DNA from 4 places in the Pantoea alfalfae genome. Region 1 is predicted to be linked to each of the others. Evidence: predicted binding sites of a transcription regulator. Region 1 holds the regulator's gene; each other region holds the start of a gene.
The links. The regulator CRP, encoded in region 1, controls carbon source genes, mostly activating them, when cyclic AMP is high. The targets are predictions, from matches to a motif close to ATGTGANNNNNNTCACAT.
Positions count from the first base shown of each region.

Region 1 (3,210 bases):
GAACACCGATATTCTTTTTTATGAAGGATTGCATGGCGGTGTGGTGACAGCGCAGCACAACGTGGCGGAACAGGTCGATCTGCTGGTGGGCGTGGTACCGATTGTTAACCTGGAGTGGATTCAGAAGCTGGTACGCGACACTGGCGAGCGCGGTCATTCACGTGAAGCCGTAATGGATTCCGTGGTGCGCTCAATGGAAGATTACATCAACTACATCACACCGCAGTTTTCACGCACCCATATCAACTTTCAGCGCGTTCCAACCATCGATACCTCCAACCCGTTCGCAGCCCGCGCCATTCCGTCACTGGATGAGAGTTTTGTGGTGATCCACTTTCAGGCGCTGGAAGATATCGACTTCCCCTACCTGCTGGCAATGCTGCAGGGCTCGTTTATCTCGCACATCAATACGCTGGTGGTGCCCGGCGGCAAAATGGGTCTGGCGATGGAGTTGATCATGGGTCCGCTGGTGAAGCGGCTGATGGAAGGTAAGCGGATAGAGTAAGAGGTCAAAAGGGCCTTTCCAGACTAATGCCAATGCAGGATCAATCTGACAGCAGCGAAAATGCTTAACACGCAGGGAACCGGGTCAGAAAAGGAAAGCGTCCCGCGCCAGGGACGGCGCGGGACGAGCGGCCAGGGATTGGCTTAAGCGACTTTCCGATCTGACCCGGTTCCCAGCGCAGGCACAGTATCAACGCGGATTCCCTATGCAGGCACAATCTGACAGCGGACCGACACAAACCGCTCTGACCCTGTTCACAACGCAGGCACAATCTCAAAGCGGATTTCCGGACCAGGCACAGTCTTAAAGCAACCTGCATCAGATACTGGAAGTGAAGTTAGCAGGTCTGCAATAACCCCTGCGGCTACTAAAGTTCGATCACTTCATAGCTATGCGTAATGTTGACGCCTTTACCCAGCATGATGGCCACCGAGCAATATTTTTCAGCCGAAAGATCGACCGCGCGTGAGACCACTTTATCCTGGAGCGCTTTGCCACTCACGATAAAATGCAGGTTGATGTGCGTAAAGATTCGCGGCGCCTCTTCACGACGTTCTGAGGTCAGTTTTACTTCACAATCAGCCACATCGTTGCGGCCTTTTTGCAGAATTGATACCACGTCAATCGCGCTGCATCCACCTGCCGCCATCAGCACCATTTCCATTGGGCTGGGCGCTTTATCACCTGAATTGCCATCCATCAGTATCTGATGGCCGGATGAGGATTCTCCAAGGAATGTCAGCCCTTCTACCCATTTCACTCTTGCCTGCATGATTTTTGCTCCGGAATACGCTGTTTTGTCGCCAGAGTACGCTTTCGCCTGGTAAACAGCAATCCAGAGAAATCCGCCTGTAGCTGAAGCGAGACAACAGAAGACAGTCGGCAAAAGCTGTGCTACAAACAGTGCTGAAAATATTTTTCGTCACCCGATGGCGAAGCCGGGAAGAATGATGCGCACTGCGCCTGATGCGGCCCGAATAATTTCCTGAAAAGGAAACGCTTGAAGCTTTCACCGCCTGACAGGGAAAACTGCCCCCTGTATTTTGGGCACGATTACAACAGAGGATAATAGCGAATGGTTCTCGGCAAACCGCAAACAGACCCTACACTCGAATGGTTCCTGTCCCATTGCCATATTCACAAGTATCCATCCAAAAGTACGCTGATTCACCAAGGTGAAAAAGCAGAAACGCTTTACTACATCGTGAAAGGTTCCGTCGCGGTTCTGATTAAAGATGAAGAAGGCAAAGAGATGATTCTTTCCTACCTGAATCAGGGCGATTTTATTGGTGAGCTTGGCCTGTTCGAAGAAGGTCAGGAACGCAGCGCCTGGGTACGTGCGAAAAGCGCGTGCGAAGTGGCGGAGATTTCTTACAAGAAATTCCGTCAGTTGATCCAGGTTAACCCCGATATCCTGATGCGACTCTCATCGCAGATGGCGCGTCGCCTGCAGGTGACGTCTGAAAAAGTGGGTAACCTCGCTTTCCTCGACGTTACCGGCCGCATTGCACAGACTCTGCTTAACCTGGCGAAGCAGCCAGATGCCATGACGCATCCCGACGGCATGCAAATTAAAATCACTCGTCAGGAAATTGGTCAGATTGTGGGTTGTTCACGTGAAACCGTGGGCCGTATTTTGAAGATGCTGGAAGATCAGAACCTGATCTCCGCACACGGCAAAACCATCGTCGTTTACGGCACCCGCTAATTCCTGTCATCCACGGCGTGATGGCAACATCACGCCGTTATTGTTTGTGTTGGGCCGATGTGGCGTCGAATCATTTACCATCCTGAAGTCAATTATGCCTTGCGGCAAACGCTGGTGCTCTGTCTGCCGGTGGCGCTGGGCTGGCTGGCTGGCGACCTGCAAAAAGGTCTGCTGTTCTCATTAGTGCCCGCCTGCTGCAATATCGCCGGTCTCGATACGCCGCATAAACGCTTTTTCAAACGTCTGATTGTGGGCGGTAGCCTGTTTGCCCTCGGCAGCTTTCTGATCCAGTGGCTCACCCTGCATGCGATTCCACTGCCGCTGATCCTCTTCGCTATGCCTTTGCTGCTCGGCGTCACGGGTGAGATCAGCCCGCTGCATGGCCGTCTGCTGCCCGGCACCCTGATTGCCGCCATCTTTACCCTCAGCCTGATTGGCCGCATGCCCATCTATGTCCCCCCGCTGCTCTATATCGGCGGCACGCTGTGGTACGGGCTGTTTAACTGGTTCTGGTTCTGGCTGTGGAAAGAGCAGCCAATGCGCGAAAGCCTGAGCCTGATCTACCGCGAGCTGGCTAACTACTGCGACGCCAAATACACCCTGCTGACGCAGCTGACCGATCCGGAAAAGGCGCTGCCGCCACTGCTGGCCCGTCAGCAGAAAGTGGTCGATCTGATTAACACCTGTTATCAGCAGATGCATATGCTGTCGGCAAGCCGCGATCACAGCCATAAAAGGCTGACGCGCGCTTTCCAGGTGGCCCTCGATCTGCAGGAGCATATCTCGGTCAGCCTGCATCGGCCGGAAGAAGTCCAGAAGCTGGTGGAGCAAAGCCATGCTGAAGCGGTGATCCGCTGGAATGCCAAAACCATCTCGGCCCGGCTGCGGGTGCTGGCAGATAACATTCTTTATCACCAGTTACCCGACCGCTTTGCGATGGATAAACAGCTCGGCGCACTGGAGAAAATTGCCCATCAGCATCCCGATAATCCGGTGG
Region 1 is NZ_CP082292.1:430,126-433,335, reverse strand. Features, by position in the region: gene K6R05_RS02000 (phosphoribulokinase) at 1-505, shown strand, start outside; gene K6R05_RS01995 (OsmC family protein) at 873-1,277, opposite strand; gene crp (cAMP-activated global transcriptional regulator CRP) at 1,581-2,213, shown strand; gene K6R05_RS01985 (YccS/YhfK family putative transporter) at 2,271-3,210, shown strand, end outside.

Region 2 (3,210 bases), 150 kb from region 1:
CGTCGGCATCAAAGTCTTTGGCAACAGCCACGGAATGTTGCAGAGCTACTGCTCAAGCCGCCATTCGCTCTCCAGCTGCGTTATCGCTGAGCAGGATGGCAACATGGAGCGCGACTACGCCTATACCATTGGCCGTGCATTTGAAGATTTGAAAAGCCCGGATTGGGTAGGTGCAGAGTGCGCGCGCCGTACGCTCTCCCGTCTGGCCCCGCGTAAACTTCCGACCATGAAAGCCCCGGTGATTTTTGCCGCTGAAGTGGCGACTGGCTTGTTTGGTCATCTGGTTGGTGCGATCAGCGGCAGCAGCGTTTACCGTAAATCGACTTTCCTGCTGGATTCAATGGGTCAGGAGATTCTGCCGGAGTGGCTCACTATCAGTGAACAGCCACACCTGCTGAAAGGGCTCGCCTCTACGCCGTTTGACAGTGAAGGGGTGCGGACTCAGGCGCGCGACATCATCAAAGATGGCGTATTGCAGACCTGGCTGTTGACCAGCTATTCCGCCCGTAAACTGGGTCTGACCAGCACCGGCCATGCTGGTGGTATTCATAACTGGCGCATTGCGGGTCAGGGTCACAGCTTTGACGACCTGCTGAAGCAGATGGGTACCGGGTTAGTGGTGACCGAACTGATGGGCCAGGGCGTCAGCGCCATTACCGGTGACTACTCACGCGGTGCAGCCGGTTTCTGGGTTGAGAATGGCGTAATTCAGTACCCGGTCAGCGAAGTCACTATTGCCGGCAATCTTAAAGAGATGTGGCACAACATGGTGACCATCGGTGACGATATTGAAACCCGCAGTAATATCCAGTGCGGTTCGGTGTTACTGCCTGAGATGAAGATAGCGGGACAATAAAGATGAATTCCTGAAGCAGCCTGTTGGCTGCTTTTTTTTCATCACAATAAAAAGGAAGTAATGATGCGTAAGCATGTGATTGCAATGTTGTCGGCTTCTCTGTTGTTCTCCAGCGTCAGTCTCTATGCGGCAGATCTGGAGCAGGATATGGACACGCTGAATGCGAACCTGAAAATCGTTAAGAAAACGGACAGTGCGCAGGAGATGCAGCAGGCGTTAACCAAAATGCGTGCCGCGGCGCAGGATGCCAAAAAGTCGACGCCCGATAAGCTGGAAGGTCAGCCTGCTGACAGTGCGCAGATCAAAGACTATCACGCTGGCCTGGACTCACTCATCGCACAGATTGATGTGGTCAGCACGCTGGCGAAAGCTAACAACGTGGACGGCGCAAAGCGCGAAGCCGCTAAATTTGATGACATCCGTAATACTAACCATAAGAAATTCCGCTAATCCGACCGCCGGTCAGCCCGACCGGCAGTTTTTACCATCACTTCTGCTTATTACCGCGCCGTAAACTACCGTCTGGCAGTCTGGTCGCCGCACAACATTACCGCCTGGCGAAGCTAACGCCATCATTTTGCGCATTTTGAGACGCAGATCGCACTAAGCATGCAGCCTGCGATCTGACGCACAACCTTCACTTCAATTTCCACTTGCTGCTGGAAATGTTGCCTCTCCACAGCCGGGGTGATGACCGCTAATTTATTTCTAACGCGAATTATCCGGTTTAACAGGAGTAGCAAGGTGAGCAATAACGGCGTCCCGGTGTATGAAGCGCCACCGGAGAAAGTGCAGCAGCTGGCTGACAGCGTAATGACGCAGATTGCGGCGATCTATCAGCAGCATGGCATTCAGCCCAATGCGGTCCAGCAGCAGATGCTGCAATCGCATGTCGGAGCCATGGCGTCACGCTCGCTGAGCGGCGAGCCGTTACCGGAAGTGGAAGCGGAGTTGTTTGAGGATATTCCGCCGGAAACGGTCGCGCTGGCGCAGCAGGTTGTCGACCTGTTTGGCAATCTCCCCCGCGAAGAGGCCTGGCTGCTGTCAGTGCATATTGAAGTCGCGCGATCAAACAAATAGAGAGGAACACACCATGGTAACAGTAGTGATTGGCGATCGTTTAGGTAAGGGCCAGAAAGTGGCCGCGGGCATCGAGAAAGCGGGTGGTCGCGCCGTCGTGGTGCCAGGCGTGGCCGCTGACATGAAGCTGGGTGACGTGATGAAGGCAGAGAACGCTGATTTCGGCATCTCGTTCTGCGGCAGCGGTGGCGCGGGTGCTATTACCGCGCAGAACAAATATGGCTACAAAGCAAAACATGGCATGCGTTCTGTCGACGAAGGCGTCACTGCCATCAATGAAGGTGCCACGGTGCTGGGCTTCGGCTTTATGGATAAAGAAGAGTTAGGCGAGCGGCTGGTGCAGGCCTGGAACAAGAAGCACGGCAGCTGATTATGAAAGAACACTACGTTACCCAGGTGACGGTCGAGGGCAAAGGCGACACCAAAGCGAAAGCCTTTGCCGATGCCCTGAGTCGGGTGCAGAACCAGGTCCTGCGCGCGACGCAAAAAATTCTGCTGCGCATTGAACCTCAGGATGTCCGGGTGCTGCGCGCGCAGGAGAGCGTCAGAACCGAGAAGTTTCTCTTCTTCTTTCTGGCGCGCCAGCGGAGGAGCTTCAGCGTCACGCTGGAGATCACCGTCAGCGTCACCGTTTTCGACACCGAACAGGTGACGTTCACGGCGGCATCATAAAACAGAACCTGTTCACATCAGCCCGCCGTTTGTCCGTTCCACTGCTGTTGCGATAGCGCGGCGGTCAGGCCAGGTCAATGCGGCGTCGCGGATAGGGCGGGTAAAAACGACAACAAGGTACAACAACATGTTTTTAATCATTTTGTTTAAGTCGTTGATCATTGGCGGGCTGGTCGGGGTCGGCGTCGGTGCGGGTGCTGCGCGCATGTTCCATGCGCCCACCACCCAGGGCATGGGCGCCTTTCGTACGCTGGGCGAGCTGAATTCGTGCGAGGGCGATCCGGCATCCCACTTCTCCTTTGGTCTTGGCTTCTTTTTCAATGCCTGGGCATCGTCTGTCGCAGCCGGTTCATTCACGCAGGATGTGGATCACCGCATCATTCCAAACTGGGGCGCGGCCGCTTTGATGGTGAAGAACCGTAATGTGGCGGAGACGCTGCACGATCCGAAAAAAATGGCCATCGCCTGCGGCATCATCGGCATGATCGTGGTCGCCTTCCTCAACTCCACTGCCTCTGCTGTGCCGGCTGCACTGCAGGTGACCGCGGTCAAAGTACTGGTGCCCGCCGCTAACCTGCTGGTGAATACCGTCATGCCGGTGA
Region 2 is NZ_CP082292.1:576,958-580,167, forward strand. Features, by position in the region: gene pmbA (metalloprotease PmbA) at 1-856, shown strand, start outside; gene cybC (cytochrome b562) at 920-1,306, shown strand; gene K6R05_RS02805 (glycine dehydrogenase) at 1,601-1,936, shown strand; gene K6R05_RS02810 (SFCGS family glycine-rich protein) at 1,950-2,306, shown strand; gene K6R05_RS02815 (DUF4312 family protein) at 2,309-2,608, shown strand; gene K6R05_RS02820 (DUF4311 domain-containing protein) at 2,736-3,210, shown strand, end outside.
Region 2: a site for CRP is predicted at 1,443-1,460, ahead of K6R05_RS02805 (glycine dehydrogenase). Genes of this name have one in related genera too.

Region 3 (3,210 bases), 750 kb from region 1:
GTGAGCAGGTCGGCGATCAGTCTGCCGCGCCGCAGCCGCCAGAAAAGATCATGCATGCCCAGCTGCGTATCGGTGACGGTGAGCTGATGCTGAGCGACGGCAATACTGAGAAGCCGCCCGCGTCTGAACATGCCGGTTATGCGGTCAGCCTTTCCACCACTGATGTCGAAAAGGGTAAAGCCTGGTTTGAGAAACTGTCGGCAGGCGGCAAGGTGACAACTGAGTGGCAGGAGACATTCTGGTCGAATGGATTCGCGATGTTTATCGATAAGTTCAACATTCCATGGCGCATCAACGTTGAGAAGCCGCAGGAATAAACGACGTTCAGATGCAGGACTGAGTGGCTAAACCTGCCTCTCAAAAGTTGGCCTGGAGGAGAGCTGGCCTGGAGGCGTTAATGCCCCAGGCCAGTTCTCCTGTGCAACGGGCGTTTTTTTCAGCCGCCCGTCATCATTATCAGAAGTTATAACCCGCTACCAGGTAGTAACCCCAGCCAGTCGATTTCACTTCAAATGGCCCTTTGCCGAAGTTCAGCTCCTGACCATCCGCCCACTGTCCGCCGTTGTGGAAGTAACGCGCCACTGCAGAAATATGCCAGTGATTGTAACCCAGTGACAGAATGTGGCTGGAGGCGATAGAGTTGCTGGTGCGTGATGAACCGCCTTTCTCGTTGAGGTCAGAACCCCAGTCGAAGTTGGTGAAGCCCACATAGCCCAGATTACCGCCCCACAGCGTGGTGATTGGCACGAAGTATTTCACCTTGAAGCGATAGCCATCCCAGCTGTTTTCGTTTGCCGCGCCGTAATTTTCCCACTGATATTTGGCGTAGACGTTCAGCGACAGGCCGACATCGCTGTGCGTATCGATATCGGTGCCCAGACCCATATACCAGGTATTCTGGCGGTTGTCGCTGTTGCGGCCCATATCGTAGATATAGTTATTGGCGAAATACCACTCTTTGAACGGGCCAAAGGCCAGGCTGGTGCCGGTTAGCTTATCGATAGAGAAGCGCGGTTCAATCTCCATAAACATCGGTGAACCGTGGTCGAACACGCCGTTGGCATTGCTGTTGCCCACGCCGAAGAAGTTAGGCACGTCCAGATAGCCGTAGAAATCGAACCACTCTTTCTTCGCAAACGCTTCATATTCCAGATAAACGTCGTTATTAAATTGCGGTCCGAAACGCGTGTGGTAGCTGCCTACCACGTTCACGCTCTGATGCCACCAGTCGGAGACATACTGTGGATCGCTTTCAGCGGCCTGCGCAGCACCACTCAATGAACATGCCAGCACGGCACCTGCTATCAACGTTTTATATTTCATTATTATCAGCCACATGCTTTTGACCGCCGCACACCAGACGCAGTCAGAGAGAAATCGGTCCCTTGATGGGAATGAGGGTTTCACAGCGAATAACAACCCGTTCTTCAGCCCGCGTAGCGTGCCTGTAACAGATCGATAGAAAATAGATTTTGCTCACGTTTGTCAAAAAGTGTTGCATTACAATTCAGCTAAAATGTGACGAACTTCACAATAACGATGTGGATCGAACGGAACCAGGCAACCGTTTACGTTGTCTGGTTCGTGATCAAACAGGCGGGATCAGGGAAGGGTGACGCGAACCTGCAAACCACAAACAGCACCCTGTGGTGTCAGGCAGTTGGTAAGGGCAACGTGGATCTGATGTTTCTGTGCGACGTTACGCACAATGGAGAGTCCCAGCCCGCTGCCCTGGGCTTTAACGTCAGGCGAACGGGTAAAACGGTCGAACGCGCGTTCGATAAAGGATTCCGGCATGCCCGGTCCGTTATCGACAATATCGACCACCGTTTTGCCCGCCACCCGATGCAGCAGCACATCGACCAGGCTGCCTTCCGGCGTGTGCAACATAGCGTTACCAATCAGGTTGTCGAACAGGCTGCGCAATTCAGAACGGCTGGCCTGCAGACGGTACTGCGTGGAGCCATTAAAGCCGATATCAATGCCGCGTTTGTCCGCCACCACCATCAGCTGCTCAATGCTCTCTTTCAGCAGATCTTCCAGTTCAATATGCTCCACGCTGGACACCACGCTCTGGTCATCCTGGCGTGAGACATTGAGTAACTGTGTGACCAGGTGACGGGTGCGCGTGACGCCCGCTTCCAGCTGGCTGAACTGACGGCTCGCTTCGCCTGGCTGAATATGCTGACGCAGGTTTTCCAGCTGTAACGTCACCGCTGTTACCGGCGTACGCAGCTCATGGGCAGCATCTTCCAGGAACTGACGCTGCGACGACCAGGCGTCACGCAGCTTACTCAGCAGCGAGTTGTAAGCGGCTACCAGCGGCAGGATCTCATCCGGTAAGCCCTCAGGTGAAACATTGTGCGGATGATGTGTCTCCTGCGCCGCAATCTGACGTGAAGCGACCTGCAGATCCCGGGTGATCTTGCGCACCACCAGCCAGATCACCAGCAGCGACAGCGGCATCATCAGGATCATCGGAATGATCGCCGACAGCGCCCGCTTAACCATCGAGGCTTTCATGTAGCTGAGGTTGTGCATCACCTGGATGGTTTTGATCTCGCTGCCGGGCATGCCGGGCCGGGTAAAAATACGCCATTCACAGTCGTCGCACTGACCCACATGCACATCGTGATACCCGCGCTGATTTTGCAGCGGGGCCTGCAACTCCGGCCATGAGCTGGCCCGCAACTGGCCCTGATCGTCCCAGAGCTGGACTACAAAGGCGCTCTTTGCTTTATCCGGCGCGATAAGCATCGGCATCAGGGCGGGCATCTGTTTATTGGTAGACCAGGCATCAGCGATTTTCGCCAGCTGATCGTCCTTCATTGTGCCGACCATATCGCCGTAACAGCTGAAGAAATACCATGTGACGCCGCCTATCATCAGCAAATGAATGATCAGCAGCGTAGAGAGAAGTTTGTTGCGTAATGACCGCATAAAGGTGAAAGGTTTCATATTGCCGGAACCCGCCAGCCCAGCCCGCGCACGTTACGGATCACGTCGTTGTCGAGCTTGCGACGCATGCCGTGGATCAGCACATCTACTGCATTGCTGCTGACCTCATCGCCCCAGCCGTAGATACGGTTTTCCAGCTGTTCGCGCGACAAGATCGCACCTGGCCGCTCCAGCAGCGCGTAGAGCAGGGCATATTCCCGCGCCGTCAGCTGCTCGCGCTGGCCTTTGTAGAGTACCTCGCGGGTCATCATA
Region 3 is NZ_CP082292.1:3,653,693-3,656,902, reverse strand. Features, by position in the region: gene yjdN (VOC family metalloprotein YjdN) at 1-317, shown strand, start outside; gene K6R05_RS17100 (nucleoside-specific channel-forming protein Tsx) at 457-1,323, opposite strand; gene K6R05_RS17095 (sensor histidine kinase) at 1,603-2,958, opposite strand; gene K6R05_RS17090 (response regulator) at 2,955-3,210, opposite strand, start outside.
Region 3: a site for CRP is predicted at 1,517-1,534, ahead of K6R05_RS17100 (nucleoside-specific channel-forming protein Tsx). Genes of this name have one in related genera too.

Region 4 (3,210 bases), 590 kb from region 1:
GGGTCGGAAACAGCGTTTTTTCGTGAGACATATCGACCAGTTGCACATGTGGCTGGTCCAGGCGCTGCCAGACATGCTGCGGCACGCTGTCATCAAGGTAGATGCGGCAAACCCAGCCGGGATAGAACTCAGGCGCCACCTCAACATTTTTAATCAGCGTTTCGCAATAGCGTGGCTGATCGCCATACAGGCAGAAGGCGATGACATTCTGATGTGGCTGGCTGAGATCGACAGGCTCAGGTTGCGGAGCAGGAAACGCGGCACGCTGTCCCTGACTGAAACGCGCATCAGAGCGCATTAGCGATGTCAGACCAAAACGTGCCACCTCTTCCTTTTTACCCAGCCAGCCGCACACTTCGGTTAAGCCATCCAGCCAGGTTTCAGAGGCGGTAGCCTGCACAGCGGGCGGTGACTGATAAATCTTCTGGTAGATTTTGTACGATTTATTGTACTGACCCAGACGCAGCAGGCAGAGCGCGTAGTCGCTCAGCACCTGCATCTGATTGGGCATGGAGCGCAGGACTTCTTCGCAGCACTGAGCAGCCAGCGCGTGGTTACCCTGCTGCATGGCGGCGCGAAAACGTTCGGCGCTGCGTTCCAGACGGGCATTGATTGCCGCAGGATTAGCGCCAGGGACAGGACGTCGGACAGGAATCGTATTGCGCATAAACACTCTCAGGTTTCACTGATGTTACGCGCCGTTAACTACCGGCAACAGGTTTTGAGTCTGGACAAAAAACCTGTTGCCCGACGCGGTCATTATAATAAACGACGCGCCGCTTCGACCACAATCTTCACTGCGTCACTTTCTGTCTGCTTCATGGTGACCGCATCCGGAATCTCTTTCTGAGTACGGTTCACAATCACGCCCGCGACCATGCCGGCCCGCAGACCCTGGCTGGCGCACATGGTTAACAGCGTTGCAGATTCCATCTCATAGTTAAGCACGCCCATCTCCTGCCACTCTTTCATCGATCCTTTGAAACGACTGACGACACGGCCTGAAACAGTGTCGTAGCGCTCCTGGCCCGGATAGAAGGTGTCAGAAGAGGCGGTGATGCCAATGTGGGTTTTCGCGCCACAGGCTTCAGCGGCGGCAACCAGTGCGGTGGTGCAGGCGAAGTCAGCGACAGCCGGGAATTCCATCGGGGCAAAATGCAGGCTTGCTCCGTCCAGGCGAACGGACGCGGTGGTCACCAGCACATCGCCGACGTTAATGTGTGGCTGGATAGCACCTGTGGTACCGACTCGCAGGAAGGTACGCACGCCAAGCTGCGCCAGCTCTTCGACCGCAATCGATGTAGAAGGACCGCCGATGCCCGTTGAGCAGACAATGACCGGCTTGCCATCAAGTTTAGCCAGCCAGGAGGTAAATTCACGGTGTGAGGCGAGATGCGTGGCATCTTCCATCAGTCCGGCAATTTTCTTCACACGCTCCGGGTCACCCGGCACAATCGCCAGGGTCGCGCCCTGCAGATCGGCTTTTGTCAGGCCAAGATGGAAAACGTCAGACTGTGTCATTTTCAGACTCCTGTTAAGGGAAGGTAGCGCGCCACTCTACGCCAGCACGCCCGATAAATATGTGACAAAATTCACTTAAGAAAATGAAAGTTACATTTCCCGGAACATAAAATGTGATTTTAATCACATAATTACGTCTTATTCATCCGGATAGCCCTCAGCGAGGCTGTGTCAGGGTCGGCGCAATGTTAAAGAGGTGGATGATTTTATTCGCTGTTGATTCTGTTAACCGACACCTGGACGCAGACGCTTTACGGCCAGGCTATAGTTACGTGATTGCGTAAATGCTTGCACGGAGAGAATAATGAAACCCAGTGACAATATGGCACAAAAACCGGCGACGGGCGGCTTTGCCCCTGCCGTGCAGCCCACCGCCTCTACCACCATTATTACCGAAAGCCCGGCCATTCACTCAGGTGAAACCTCAGTGCCCAGCCAGGGCGAAAACATGCCGGCATTTTTTGCAAAACCGCACTCAGCGGAAGGCCCATTGCCTGTGGTGCTGGTGGTGCAGGAGATCTTTGGTGTCCATGAGCACATCCGGGACATCTGCCGCCGTCTGGCGCTGGAAGGCTATCTGGCGATTGCGCCTGAGCTCTATTTCCGCGAAGGCGACCCGACTGAGTATAACGATATCCCGACGCTGTTCAGCGAGCTGGTCAGCAAAGTGCCTGACACCCAGGTGCTGGCCGATCTCGATCATGCCGCTAACTGGGCGGCACGCAACGGCGGCGATATCCGTCGCATGGGCATCACCGGTTTTTGCTGGGGTGGCCGCATCAGCTGGCTCTACGCCGCGCATAACCCACAGCTACGCGCCGCGGTTGCCTGGTATGGGCGACTGACCGGCGAGCGCACGCTGAAGCAGCAGAAGCATCCTATTGATATTGCGGTCGACCTGAATGCGCCAGTATTAGGTTTGTATGGTGGCCAGGATGAGGGTATCCCGCTGGAGAGCGTCGAGCAGATGCGTCAGGCACTCCATGCCGCCAATGCAACCGCCGAGATCATCGTCTATCCCGAAGCGGGCCATGCCTTTAATGCTGACTATCGTGCAAGCTATCATGCTGAATCAGCCAATGATGGCTGGCAGCGGATGCTGGCCTGGTTCAGGCAGTATGGCGTGGCATCAAAATAAATAAACAGGGCGCTTCTGCGCCCCTGTTTATTGCCATCCGGTCCCATTCCTACGCCGTCTCACCACGCAGTTTCTTTGCCGCCGTCACCATATTGGCCAGCGCCTGACGTGTTTCCGTCCAGCCACGCGTTTTCAGACCGCAGTCCGGGTTTACCCATAGACGCGCTTCCGGAATCCGTTTCGCCGCCTTCAGCAACAGCGCCTCTATCCACGCCACGCTGGGGACATTAGGCGAGTGAATGTCATAGACGCCGGGGCCGATTTCATTCGGGTAGTCGAAGTGTTCGAACGACTCCAGTAAGTCCATGTCAGACCGTGAGGTTTCAATCGTGATCACATCAGCATCCAGCGCAGCGATGGCGTCCATGATGTCGTTGAACTCGCAGTAACACATATGCGTATGAATCTGGGTTTCATCCCGCGCCACCGCCGCATTCAGCCGGAACGCCTCCACTGCCCAGTTCAGATAGTCTGCCCACTCAGACTGATGCAGTGGCAGACCTTCACGCAGTGCAGGCTCATCGATCTGAATAATACCAATGCCTGCTTTC
Region 4 is NZ_CP082292.1:3,813,984-3,817,193, forward strand. Features, by position in the region: gene K6R05_RS17795 (tetratricopeptide repeat protein) at 1-667, opposite strand, end outside; gene udp (uridine phosphorylase) at 760-1,521, opposite strand; gene K6R05_RS17805 (dienelactone hydrolase family protein) at 1,826-2,659, shown strand; gene metE (5-methyltetrahydropteroyltriglutamate--homocysteine S-methyltransferase) at 2,709-3,210, opposite strand, start outside.
Region 4: a site for CRP is predicted at 1,633-1,650, ahead of udp (uridine phosphorylase). Genes of this name have one in related genera too.